DNA from 3 places in the Leclercia pneumoniae genome. Region 3 is predicted to be linked to each of the others. Evidence: predicted binding sites of a transcription regulator. Region 3 holds the regulator's gene; each other region holds the start of a gene.
The links. The regulator PurR, encoded in region 3, represses purine synthesis genes. The targets are predictions, from matches to a motif close to CANGCAAACGTTTGCNTG.
Positions count from the first base shown of each region.

Region 1 (4,594 bases), 860 kb from region 3:
TACAACAACACCATTTTCCACCGTGTGATCAACGGCTTTATGATCCAGGGCGGCGGTTTTGAACCTGGCATGCAGCAGAAAGAGACCAAAGAAGCGATCAAAAACGAAGCGAACAACGGTCTGAAAAACACCCGTGGTACGCTGGCGATGGCGCGTACTCAGGCTCCTCACTCTGCCACTGCTCAGTTCTTCATCAACGTAGCAGACAATGACTTCCTGAACTTCTCCGGTGAGAGCCTGCAAGGTTGGGGTTACTGCGTGTTCGCTGAAGTGGTAGAAGGGATGGACGTGGTTGATAAAATCAAAGCTGTCTCTACTGGCCGCAGCGGTATGCATCAGGACGTTCCAAAAGAAGACGTTGTGATTACAAGCGTGACCGTCAGCGAATAATTCGTGGCGACACTCTTTATTGCAGATCTCCATCTGCAAACAGAAGAACCGGCGATCACCGCCGGTTTTCTGCGTTTTTTACGCGGTGAAGCGAAAAGCGCCGATGCGCTTTATATTCTGGGTGACCTGTTCGAAGCCTGGATTGGCGACGACGATCCTAACCCGCTGCACCGCGAAATCGCTGCCGCCATCAGAGCGCTGGTCGATGCCGGTACGCCCTGCTTCTTTATCCACGGCAATCGTGATTTCCTGATTGGTCAACGCTTTGCCCGCGAAAGCGGTATGACCCTGCTGCCCGAAGAGCAAGTGCTGGACCTCTATGGCCGCAAGGTGCTGATCATGCACGGTGATACGCTGTGCACCGACGATACCGGGTACCTGGCGTTCCGCGCTAAAGTTCATACCCCCTGGATCCAGACCCTCTTCCTCGCCCTGCCGCTGTTTATCCGCAATCGCATCGCCGCCAAAATGCGTGCGGGCAGTAAAGCCGCTAACAGCAGCAAATCCATGACCATCATGGATGTGAACCCCCAGGCAGTTGTCCGCGTGATGGAAAAGCACCAGGTTCACTGGCTGATTCACGGCCATACCCATCGTCCTGACGTGCATAACCTTATGGTCCACGGCGAGCCAGCCCACCGTGTAGTATTAGGTGCCTGGCATACGGAAGGCTCGATGGTCAAAGTAACCCCGGACGGCGTCGAACTCATCGCGTTTCCGTTCTAAAATCCCCGCCTAAAAATCATTCAAATATTTTGAATTGCACGCGCAAATTGTTTTGATGTTAATCACACTCTGGTCGGCCTATCATTATTCACATCAGGGCAACAACGCCCTATCCCAAACAAAACAGCTTAAGGATCACGACCATGAAATCCATCAAAACTTTCGTTGCAGTTGCCGCTCTTTCACTGTTCTCTTTCGGTTCTTTTGCGCAGAGCGTGAGCACTACCGCCTCCACGATTGACCGTGCAGAAGCCAAAATCGCCGCTCAGGCCGCCCGCGAAGGTGCCTCTTATAAAATCACCAGCGCTCAGTTCGACAACCGCGTGCACATGACCGCAGAACTGACCAAATAATTAACCTGATTGCCGTGCCGCCAGAGAGATGCCCAGCGACAGCGACAATATGATGAGCAAGGAACAGAACATGAAAAAAATGACCCTCGTCAGCGCCCTGCTGCTGGCTGCTTCACTGTCATCTGGCGCTATGGCTGCAGAAAACCACTTCTCCATGCCGGAGGCGGGTTCCAATATGGACACGGTGATTCATGAGAATCATATCAATGTCAGCCACGCCTTCGATGAAGAGAGCCTGACCGCAGGTACTCTGCTGTAAATGAGCCTGAATTTATGACTAAAAAGACCGCCAAAAGGCGGTCTTTTTGTTGCTGCTTCCCCGCAATAAACGGGGAAGTTTTAGCCGCGCAACCGTTTTCCTTGCCTGTATTCCGTGCTATTCTCTATGCCCTCGAAAGCAGAGTGTTCCGCACCACAGGAGTTTTAAGACGCATGTCTTCCCGCAATAATCCGGCGCGTGTCGCCATCGTGATGGGGTCCAAAAGCGACTGGGCTACCATGCAGTTCGCCGCCGACATCTTTGACATCCTGAATGTTCCTCACCACGTAGAAGTGGTCTCCGCACACCGCACCCCCGATAAACTGTTTAGCTTCGCCGAAAGTGCAGAAGAGAACGGCTATCAGGTGATTATTGCCGGTGCGGGCGGTGCAGCACACCTGCCGGGTATGATTGCCGCCAAAACGCTGGTGCCGGTGCTTGGCGTACCGGTACAGAGCGCGGCGCTGAGCGGCGTCGATAGCCTCTACTCTATTGTGCAAATGCCGCGCGGTATTCCTGTCGGCACCCTGGCGATTGGTAAAGCTGGCGCGGCTAACGCTGCGCTACTGGCGGCGCAAATCCTGGCGACCCATGATAAAGACCTTCACCAGCGTCTGGATGCCTGGCGTAAAGCCCAGACAGACGAGGTGCTGGAAAACCCGGATCCGCGGGGTGCGGCATGAAGCAGGTTTGCGTCCTGGGTAACGGTCAGCTAGGCCGCATGCTGCGCCAGGCCGGTGAACCGCTGGGGATTGCCGTCTGGCCGGTTGGTCTGGATGCGGAACCCGAAGCGGTTCCCTTTCAGCAGAGCGTAATTACTGCCGAAATCGAACGCTGGCCAGAGACCGCGTTGACTCGCGAACTGGCGCGCCATAACGCCTTTGTAAACCGTGATGTCTTCCCCATCATTGCCGATCGTTTTACCCAGAAACAGCTGTTCGACAAGCTGCACCTCGCCACCGCGCCGTGGCAGTTGCTGGCCGATAAAGGCGAATGGCCCGCCATCTTTGCGACCCTTGGCGAACTGGCGATTGTTAAGCGCCGCGTCGGTGGTTACGACGGACGCGGCCAGTGGCGTTTACGCGCACACGAAACCGCCGAACTTCCGGACGACTGCTACGGTGAGTGCATCGTTGAACAGGGTATCAACTTCAGCGGCGAAGTCTCGCTGGTGGGCGCCCGGGCTCATGATGGCAGCACCGTCTTTTATCCGCTGACCCACAACCTGCATCAGGACGGCATCCTGCGTACCAGCGTCGCTTTCCCGCTGGCCAATGCCGAACAGCAAACGCAGGCAGAGAGCATGCTCAGCGCCATTATGCAGGAGCTGGGCTACGTGGGTGTGATGGCGATGGAGTGTTTTGTCACCCCTGGCGGCCTGCTGATCAACGAGCTGGCGCCCCGCGTCCACAACAGCGGCCACTGGACGCAAAACGGCGCCTCCATCAGCCAGTTTGAGTTGCACCTGCGCGCCATTACCGGCCTGCCGTTGCCGCAGCCGGTGGTCAATAGCCCGTCGGTGATGATCAACCTGATCGGCACCGATCTCAACGATGACTGGCTGAAACTGCCGCTGGTGCATCTGCACTGGTACGACAAAGAGGTGCGTCCGGGTCGTAAGGTGGGTCACCTCAACCTGAACGATACCGATACGGGCCGCCTGAGCGCCACGCTTGAAGCCCTGGTTCCGCTGCTGCCGGCAGAGTACGCCAGCGGTATCGCCTGGGCGCAGGCAAAGCTGCAGTAATCCCTTCCGCCGGGGAGTTGACCTTCCCCCTCCCCGGCGTACAATCCCGCCCATTGCTTTCGCTTCTCCTGGAATGATCATGAACAATGGAACGGATTACCGCGCCATTCTGGCTGCCGGAACGCCCCTGCTTGACGTACGCGCCCCTGTCGAATTTGCCCAGGGCAGTATGCCTACTGCCCTGAATCTGCCCTTGATGAATGATGATGAGCGCGCCGCGGTGGGCACCTGCTATAAACGTCAGGGCGCCGACGCCGCACTGGCGCTGGGCCATCGGCTGGTCAGTGGCGTAACCCGTGAAGCGCGTATTCACGCCTGGCGCGACGCCTGTCTGGCCCATTCTGAGGGCTACCTCTGCTGCGCTCGTGGTGGGCAGCGTTCACACATTGCGCAGGCATGGCTAAAAGAGACGGGCGTGGAGTATCCGCTGATTACCGGGGGCTACAAAGCGCTGCGTCAGGCCGCGATACAGGCTACCGACGAGCAGGTTAAAAAACCGCTGGTGCTGGTGGGCGGCTGTACGGGCAGCGGCAAAACGCTACTGGTGAAACAGCATCCTGACGGGATCGACCTGGAAGGGCTGGCGCGCCACCGCGGCTCCTCTTTTGGCCGTACGCTCAGGCCGCAGCTTTCACAGGCGAGCTTTGAAAACGCTCTTGCCGTTGCGTTACTGCAAAAGGCCGCACCGCGCTGGGTGCTGGAGGATGAGGGGCGGATGATTGGTTCAAATCATCTGCCTGAAAGCCTGCGTGAGCGCATGACTAACGCTCCCATTGCAATCGTAGAAGATCCCTTTGATGTTCGTCTGGATCGCCTGCGCGAGGAGTATTTTGTCCAGATGTGGCAGGCATTTCTCGGCGCATACGGGGAAGTGCGCGGCTGGCAGGAGTACAGTGACTATCTGCACCAGGGTCTGTACGCTATCCGCCGTCGCCTGGGTTTACAGCGCTTTGCTGAACTCACGGCCCTACTGGAAAGCGCGCTCATTGCGCAGCAGCGCACCGGCGGCACGGAGGCCCACGACGCCTGGCTTGCGCCGCTGCTCAATGACTATTACGACCCTATGTACCGCTATCAGCTTGAAAAGAAGGCTGACAACGTGGTCTTTCGGGGCACCTG
Region 1 covers NZ_CP071383.1:1,055,486-1,060,079, reverse strand. The annotation lists gene ppiB (peptidylprolyl isomerase B) at 1-390, shown strand, start outside; gene lpxH (UDP-2,3-diacylglucosamine diphosphatase) at 394-1,116, shown strand; gene JZ655_RS04920 (YdgH/BhsA/McbA-like domain containing protein) at 1,260-1,469, shown strand; gene JZ655_RS04915 (hypothetical protein) at 1,540-1,728, shown strand; gene purE (5-(carboxyamino)imidazole ribonucleotide mutase) at 1,902-2,411, shown strand; gene purK (5-(carboxyamino)imidazole ribonucleotide synthase) at 2,408-3,475, shown strand; gene mnmH (tRNA 2-selenouridine(34) synthase MnmH) at 3,555-4,594, shown strand, end outside.
Region 1: the regulator PurR is predicted to act here: its motif matches at 1,814-1,831, upstream of purE (5-(carboxyamino)imidazole ribonucleotide mutase).

Region 2 (4,594 bases), 1.8 Mb from region 3:
CAAACCCACCGGTGCCCAGGCCCGGGTGGTGGCTGAAGTTGAGCGCGACATGGGGCTCGACGTACCGATGATGCGTCTGGTTCAGGGGGATGTGGGCTCCGGTAAAACGCTGGTTGCCGCGCTTGCCGCCCTGCGCGCCATTGCGCACGGTAAACAGGTGGCGCTGATGGCGCCTACCGAACTGCTGGCCGAACAGCATGCCAATAACTTCCGCAACTGGTTTGCCCCGCTGGGCATCGAAGTCGGCTGGCTGGCCGGAAAGCAAAAAGGCAAAGCACGCCTTGCGCAACAAGAGGCCATCGCCAGCGGCCATGTGCAGATGATTGTCGGAACCCATGCCATATTCCAGGAACAGGTGCAGTTTAATGGCCTGGCGCTGGTCATTATTGATGAGCAGCACCGCTTTGGCGTGCATCAGCGCCTGGCGCTGTGGGAGAAAGGGCTGCAGCAGGGTTTCCATCCGCATCAGCTGATCATGACCGCGACCCCCATTCCGCGCACCCTGGCGATGACCGCCTACGCCGATCTGGATACCTCCACCATTGACGAGCTGCCGCCAGGCCGAACGCCGGTGACCACGGTCGCTATTCCGGATACGCGCCGCAGCGAGATTATCGACCGCGTGCGCAACGCCTGCATGCAGGAAGGGCGGCAGGCGTACTGGGTCTGCACCCTGATTGAAGAGTCCGACCTGCTGGAAGCGCAGGCCGCCGAAGCGACCTGGGAAGAGCTAAAGCTCGCCCTGCCGGAGCTGAATATCGGCCTGGTACATGGCCGTATGAAGCCGGCCGATAAACAGGCGGTGATGCAGGCATTTAAACTGGGCGAGCTGCATTTGCTGATTGCCACCACGGTCATTGAAGTGGGCGTAGACGTGCCCAATGCCAGCCTGATGATTATCGAGAACCCGGAGCGTCTGGGCCTTGCGCAACTCCACCAGCTGCGTGGCCGCGTCGGCCGTGGCGCGGTGGCGTCTCATTGTGTATTACTTTATAAATCCCCGCTCTCGAAAACCGCCCAAATGCGCCTGCAGGTGTTACGCGACAGTAACGACGGGTTTGTGATTGCACAAAAAGATCTGGAGATCCGCGGGCCTGGCGAACTGCTGGGCACGCGCCAGACCGGGAATGCGGAATTCAAAGTGGCCGATTTACTGCGCGACCAGGCAATGATCCCCGAAGTTCAGCGCCTGGCGCGGCATATTCACGAACGCTACCCTGAGCAAGCGGCAGCGTTAATTGATCGCTGGATGCCCGAGACCGAGCGCTACTCCAACGCCTGAGGCTTAGCCAAAAATGGGCAGCATCAGATAGAGTTTTATGACCAGCGCGTTCACGATATCAATAAAGAACGCACCGACCATCGGCACCACCAGAAACGCCATATGCGATGGACCAAACCGCTCGGTTATCGCCTGCATATTGGCAATCGCCGTTGGCGTAGCCCCCAGACCAAACCCGCAATGCCCTGCCGCCAGCACCGCCGCATCGTAGTTTTTACCCATCAATCGCCAGGTCACAAAGATGGCATAAAAGGCCATAAACAGCGTCTGGACTGCCAGGATCGCCAGCATCGGCAGGGCCAGCGAGGCCAGTTCCCACAGCTTCAGGCTCATTAACGCCATCGCCAGGAACAGCGACAAGCAGACGTTCCCCAGCACCGACACCGCGCGTTCAAACACACGATAGAACCCCATCAGCGACAGGCCATTGCTGAGGATAACCCCAACAAAGAGCACGCAAACGAAGGTCGGTAATTCAAACGTCGTCCCCGCCAGCCATTGCGCAATGAGTTTACCGGCGGTCAAACAGATGGCGATAAGCGCGATGGTTTCAATCAGTACCAGCGACGTGATCACGCGGCCAACCTCGGGCTTTTCAAAAGCCGACGGCACCATTTCATCGTCCGGCCTGCCGTTTGGCGTGGAGGAGCGTTTCACCAGATAGCGCGCCACCGGGCCGCCGATCAGCCCGCCCAGCACCAGCCCGAACGTTGCGCAGGCCATCGCCACTTCGGTGGCATTCTGAAAGCCGTAGCGCTCAATAAAGACTTTGCTCCACGCCGCCCCGGTACCGTGTCCACCTGAAAGGGTAATTGAGCCCGCGAGCAGTCCCATCAGCGGATCCAGCCCCAGCAGAGAGGCCATGCCAATGCCGATGGCGTTCTGCATTACCAGCAGCCCGACCACCACAATCAGGAACACCCCCAGCACTTTGCCACCGGCGCGCAGGCTGGCCAGATTTGCGTTCAGGCCGATCGTCGCGAAGAACGCCAGCATCAGCGGCTCTTTCAAAGTCATATCAAAGTTGATTTCCCAGCCCATGCTTTGTTTCAAAGCCAGCAGCGCCAGCGCTGCCAGCAGGCCGCCGGCGACGGGTTCGGGAATGGTATAGCGACGAAGAAAGGAAACACGATGAACCAGCTTACGTCCGAGCAGTAAAACCAGCGTTGCCGCAACAAGCGTCGACAACGTATCGAGATGAATCATAGAAGGCTCCTTTTATGCGTATGTTCCATGCACACACGGCGTTATCCTGGCCGGTTTGCGCTCCTCATGAGCCCCGGCGATGGAAGTGTAATTAACTTTTTTCTCCCGATATAGAAAAAGCCGCACAAACTGGAGGACTTTATCCGTAAATTTCGCTGGCAATCGTTTGCTTTTATTGCGCCATCGGCTAGAATGCCCGCTTTTCCTCCTGGGATCGCAGCCGATGTCCGTTAACGCCGTAGAACAGCAAGATGCGCAACCGATTGCGCAGCAGCATAACAGTGAACTGATTTACCGTCTTGAAGACCGCCCACCGTTGGCGCAAACCCTGTTTGCCGCCTGCCAGCATCTGCTGGCGATGTTTGTCGCGGTGATAACGCCGGCGTTGCTGATCTGCCAGGCGCTCGGTTTACCGGCACAGGACACCCAGCACATCATCAGTATGTCGCTGTTCGCCTCTGGCGTGGCCTCTATTATCCAGATTAAAGCCTGGGGTCCGGTGGGCTCTGGCCTGCTGTCGATCCAGGGCACCAGTTTTAACTTTGTGGCGCCGCTGATTATGGGCGGCACCGCGCTGAAAACCGGCGGCGCCGATGTGCCGACAATGATGGCAGCGCTGTTTGGCACCCTGATGCTGGCAAGCTGCACCGAGATGGTTATCTCCCGCGTGCTGCATCTGGCGCGCCGCATCATTACCCCGCTGGTCTCCGGCGTGGTGGTGATGATTATCGGCCTGTCGCTGATCCAGGTAGGACTGACGTCTATCGGCGGCGGCTATGCAGCGATGAACGACCACACCTACGGCGCACCGAAAAATCTGCTGCTGGCAGGTATTGTGCTGGCCATCATCATTCTGCTTAACCGCCAGCGTAACCCTTACCTGCGCGTCGCTTCGCTGGTGATCGCAATGGCAGCAGGCTACCTGGCGGCGTGGGCCATGGGCATGCTGCCCGAGAACACCGCACCGACAAACAGTGCGCTGATCACCGTCCCGACGCCGCTGTATTACGGCCTGGGCATTGACTGGGGTCTGCTGCTGCCGCTGATGCTGGTCTTTATGATCACCTCTCTGGAAACCATCGGTGATATCACCGCCACCTCTGATGTTTCTGAGCAGCCGGTGTCTGGCCCGCTGTATATGAAACGCCTGAAAGGCGGCGTACTGGCAAACGGGCTGAACTCGTTTGTTTCTGCGGTCTTTAACACCTTCCCGAACTCCTGCTTCGGCCAGAACAATGGCGTGATCCAGCTGACGGGCGTTGCCAGCCGTTACGTTGGCTTTGTGGTGGCGCTGATGCTGATTGTGCTGGGTCTGTTCCCGGCGGTGAGCGGCTTTGTTCAGCACATTCCGGAACCGGTACTGGGCGGCGCGACGCTGGTGATGTTTGGTACCATCGCTGCCTCTGGCGTGCGCATTGTCTCGCGTGAGCCGCTGAACCGTCGTGCAATCATGATTATTGCACTCTCTCTGGCCGTAGGCCTTGGCGTTTCTCAGCAGCCATTGATCCTGCAGTTTGCGCCGGACTGGGTGAAAAACCTGCTCTCTTCCGGCATTGCCGCCGGCGGTATCACCGCTATCGTGCTCAACCTGATCTTCCCGCCAGAGAAGAGCTGATCCCCATTTCACGGCAGCCGCGTCCGGCTGCCGTGACATCGATTTACCAATCCCGCCTTGAGCATTGCGCCCAAATGTTGCATAACTCCTCTATGTGCGTTTTGCGGGATGGAAGACCATGAAATTTATTGGAAAGCTGCTCGTCTATATTCTTGTCGCCATATTGATTGCGATTATTGCGCTCTATTTTCTGGTCCAGACCCGCTGGGGCGCGGCTCAGGTGAGTGGCTGGATCACCGTCAATACCGATTACGAGCTCAATTTCGACCTGATGGATCACCGTTTTTCGTCCCCGACGCATATCCTGCTGAAAAATGTCACCTTTGGCCGGGACGGGAAACCTGCCACGCTGGTTGCCAAAACCGTGGATATCGGCCTGAGCAGCCGCCAGGTGACCGATCCGCTGCATATGGATACCATCACCCTCTCTGACGGCACCCTGAACCTCTCCCCGCAGACCGCGCCGCTCCCTTTCCAGGCCGATCGCCTGC
Region 2 covers NZ_CP071383.1:78,974-83,567, reverse strand. The annotation lists gene recG (ATP-dependent DNA helicase RecG) at 1-1,282, shown strand, start outside; gene gltS (sodium/glutamate symporter) at 1,286-2,488, opposite strand; gene JZ655_RS00375 (nucleobase:cation symporter-2 family protein) at 2,712-4,103, shown strand; gene JZ655_RS00370 (AsmA family protein) at 4,222-4,594, shown strand, end outside.
Region 2: the regulator PurR is predicted to act here: its motif matches at 2,644-2,661, upstream of JZ655_RS00375 (nucleobase:cation symporter-2 family protein).

Region 3 (4,594 bases):
CGGCTGGCGTTTGTAAATCTTCCTGCATCGCCGCAAAAGCGGGCAGGTACATATCGGTTGCAAGAAAGCCCAGCACGCTTAAGCCGCCAAGCCAGACTAAAAATCCTTTCCCGGGTGTCACGATGGTTTTCCCCATTTTGTATGCAGGTGTGGCAGCCGCTGAGTGTAGAGAGTGCAATACCGCTTGTGAAACGCTAATATTTGGCGGTTGCATTCAAAAAATTTGCAGGCAGAAAATGTGGTCAGAATATTCCCTTGAAGTCGTAGATGCGGTAGCTCGTAACGGCAGCTTTAGCGGCGCAGCGCAAGAGCTGCATCGCGTGCCTTCTGCCATCAGCTATACGGTGCGCCAGCTGGAGGAGTGGCTGGCGGTGCCGCTGTTTGAACGCCGCCACCGTGACGTGGAACTGACCCCGGCAGGGGCATGGTTTTTGAAAGAAGGGCGCTCTGTTATCAAAAAAATGCAGATCACCCGCGAGCAGTGCCAGCAGATTGCGAATGGCTGGCGCGGGCACCTCTCTATCGCCGTGGATAATATCGTCCGCCCCGAGCGTACCCGCCAGATGATCCTCGATTTTTATCGCCACTTTTCTGATGTGGAGCTGCGCGTCTCGCAGGAGGTGTTCAATGGCGTCTGGGATGCGCTGGCCGATGGCCGGGTAGAGATGGCGATCGGCGCGACTCAGGCCATCCCCGTGGGTGGGCGCTGGGCGTTTCGCGATATGGGAACCCTCAGCTGGTACTGCGTGGTGGCAAGCCACCATCCGCTGGCGGCGATGCCAGGGCCGCTCAGCGATGATACCTTGCGCAGCTGGCCCTCGCTGGTGCTGGAAGATACCTCCCGCTCATTACCCAAACGCATTACCTGGCTGCTGGATAACCAGCGGCGAATCGTTGCCCCGGACTGGGCATCCTCTGCCGATTGCCTCTCTGCCGGGCTCTGCGTGGGGATGGTTCCCGCCCATTTTGCCCGCCCCTGGATCGATGCCGGCAAATGGGTGGCGTTGCAACTTGAGAATCCCTTCCCGGATGCGGCCTGCTGCCTGACATGGCAACAGAATGACATGTCGCCTGCGCTGGCCTGGCTGCTGGATTATCTTGGGGATAGCGAAACGATGAACAGGGAGTGGTTGCGGGAGCCAGACGCGCTGGCTCCGCAGGAGGATTAACGGCGATAATCGCGGAACGGGCCGTCGGCCACCGAGCGGCGTTCAATAAGGCGGGGATGCACTTCAATTGATTGCGACTCTTCTCGCTTATTGACGATGCGATCCAGCAGCATGTTAAACGCGGTTTCACCGAGGAAATCTTTAGGCTGATGGATGGTGGTCAGAGCCGGGGTGAAGAAGCGCGCGTTGCGCACGTTATCATACCCGATCAACGAAATGTCTTGCGGCACCCGCAGTCCCATCTCGTCTGCAGCGCAGAGCGCGCCCATCGCCATCACATCTCCCCCGCAGAACACGGCGGTCGGGCGCGGAGATTGGGAGAGGATCTGCTGCATGGCACGATAGCCGGACTCGGGCTCAAAATCGCCCTGCACAATCCAGTTTTCTGGCACGGTGATCAGCGCCTCTTCCATCGCTTTCATAAACCCAGCCAGACGTCCGGCGCCGGTATTACGCTCCAGCGGGCCGGGGATAACGCCGATTTCACGGTGTCCGCGTTCAATCAGATAACGCCCCGCCATGTAACCCCCCTCGAAGGCGTTATCGATAACGGAGTCGGTAAAGTCAGCTTTCGCTTCACCCCAGTCCATCACCACCATCGGGATATTGCGATACTCTTCCAGCATCGTCAGCACGGGTTCCGGGTACTCTGAACACATCACCAGCAGACCGTCGACACGCTTTTGCGCCATCATCGATAAATAGGCCCGCTGCTTTTCCAGGTTATTCCACGCGTTGCCAAGAATCAGGGTATAGCCCTTCTGGAAGCAGTTTTTCTCCACGGCTTCGATAATCTCGGCAAAGTAGGGCGCTTCGCTACTGGTTGCTAACAAGCCGATAGATTTGGTGTGATTCACTTTCAGGCTGCGAGCGACCGCGCTCGGTGAATAGTGCAGCTCTTTGATCGCCGCCCAGACGGCATTACGCGTCTCTTCAGCGACAAAACGCGTTTTGTTAATTACATGTGATACGGTTGTAGTGGAAACGTTTGCTCGTTTCGCTACGTCTTTGATTGTTGCCATTAGATGTCACTCCAGACCATATCCTAAACTCCTGAAAAACCGAAAGGTAAACGATTGCCTTCTCTCACCCTAATTGCGCAATCTGAATTGCGGTACGCCGGGAAAACGACACAGGACGTCAGGAGGGGGTCAATGGCCGGTACGCTAATAAATTAAGCCTGGAATTTTGTCTGATCTTGACCAAAAGGGGAAGAGCAAAAACGGATATCGCACTAAATCCTGCAAGATTTTTAGCGTAAGTTGTGTAAAAATGAGCAGGCTCACTTTTCGTGGGGGGATTATAAGGAGAAAAATTGATGAATACCGATCTTAAGTTTTCGCTGACAACCACCATCATTGTTCTGGGTCTGATTGTTGCGGCAAGTTTTACCGCGATTCTGCACTGAGTGACTGGGGGGAGTATCATCTCCCTCCTGCCTTTCCTGATTGTTACCCTTCTGGCAAAAATCTTTTGCGCAATTGTTAACTTCTCATTTTTTGTGATTGATGTCATGCTTTCGCCTTCACTGTTCTGTGTCGCATCAAGACACGGTTTCTGGAGTTGACGTATGAAAATCAATTTTCCCCTGCTGGCCCTGGCGATAGGTGCCTTCGGGATTGGCACGACTGAATTCTCTCCCATGGGATTACTCCCGGTAATTGCCCGTGGCGTAGATGTCTCTATCCCGACGGCGGGGATGCTGATCAGTGCTTATGCCATCGGCGTGATGGTGGGGGCGCCGTTGATGACGCTTCTTCTCTCTCACCGCGCACGCCGCAACGCACTTATTTTCCTGATGGCAATTTTCACCGTCGGCAATGTGCTCTCTGCCGTAGCGCCGGATTACAGCACCCTGATGCTCTCGCGCATCCTGACCAGCCTTAATCATGGGGCGTTCTTCGGCCTCGGCTCGGTGGTCGCGGCCAGCGTGGTACCTAAACATAAGCAGGCCAGCGCCGTGGCGACCATGTTTATGGGTCTCACCATCGCCAATATCGGCGGCGTTCCGGCAGCTACCTGGCTGGGGGAAACCATTGGCTGGCGTATGTCTTTCTTCGCCACGGCCGGGTTAGGTATGGTGGCGATGGTCGCCCTCTACTTCTCTTTACCGAAAGGGAGCGCGGGTGAGCGTCCGGAGGTGCGTAAAGAGCTGGCGGTGTTACTGCGTCCGCAAGTGCTTTCTGCGCTGTTAACCACCGTGCTGGGTGCCGGGGCAATGTTTACCCTTTATACCTATATCTCACCGGTGTTGCGCGATATTACCCATGCGACACCCGCGTTTGTCACCGCCATGCTGGTGTTGATTGGCGTCGGATTTTCCATTGGCAACTATCTGGGCGGCAAGCTGGCGGATCGCTCGGTCACCGCCACGCTGAAAGGTTTTTTACTGCTGCTGATTGTCATCATGCTTGCCATTCCGTGGCTGGCGCGCAGTGAAATTGGTGCAGCCATCAGCATGGTGGTATGGGGCGCCGCTACCTTTGCCGTGGTGCCTCCACTGCAGATGCGGGTGATGCGGGTTGCCAGCGAAGCGCCGGGATTGTCCTCTTCGGTGAATATCGGGGCGTTTAACCTCGGGAATGCGCTTGGTGCGGCAGCGGGTGGTGCGGTCATCTCCAGCGGAATGGGCTACAGCGTGGTTCCAGTGATGGGAGCGGTGATAGCCGGTTTTGGCTTGCTTCTGGTGCTGCTGTCGGGTCGTCGTCAGCCTGAACAGGTCTGCGTTGCGGAGTAGATACTAGCGCAGAAGGGGTGACCCTTCTGCGTTTTCGTTATGCAGCGAAATTCTTCGCCACAAAGTCCCAGTTTACCAGCGCCCAGAAATGTTCCAGATAATTCGGGCGCGCGTTACGGTAGTCGATGTAATACGCATGTTCCCACACGTCCACGGTCATCAACGGGGTTGCGCTGGTGGTCAGCGGCGTGCCGGCGTTTGAGGTTGAAACGATGGCCAGTTTGCCGTCTGCCTCTTTCACAAGCCAGGTCCAGCCTGCGCCAAAGTTCTTCACCGCCGCATCGGTAAATTTTGCTTTGAAATCAGCAAAGCTGCCGAAGCTTGCAGCAATCGCCTGTGCCAGTTCACCTGTTGGTTCTCCGCCCGCATTTGGTGCCAGGCAGTGCCAGTAGAAAGTGTGGTTCCACACCTGCGCTGCGTTGTTGAAAACGCCCGCTTCGGAAGTCCGAATAATCTCTTCCAGGGATTTGCCTTCGAAAGCCGTACCCGCAATGAGATTGTTCAGGTTCGTGACATAGGTCTGATGATGTTTACCGTAATGGTATTCGAGGGTTTCTGCCGAAATATGAGGTTCCAGCGCCATTTTTTCGTATGGTAATGCAGGTAATTCGAACGACATTGCTTCACTCCTTATTTTATTTGCGCACCCAATAACCTTATTGAGTGTAGGGTTAGGGTAGCAAATAGC
Region 3 covers NZ_CP071383.1:1,916,728-1,921,321, forward strand. The annotation lists gene punC (purine nucleoside transporter PunC) at 1-121, opposite strand, end outside; gene punR (DNA-binding transcriptional activator PunR) at 237-1,169, shown strand; gene purR (HTH-type transcriptional repressor PurR) at 1,166-2,191, opposite strand; gene cydH (cytochrome bd-I oxidase subunit CydH) at 2,488-2,577, shown strand; gene JZ655_RS09245 (MFS transporter) at 2,740-3,906, shown strand; gene sodB (superoxide dismutase [Fe]) at 3,944-4,525, opposite strand.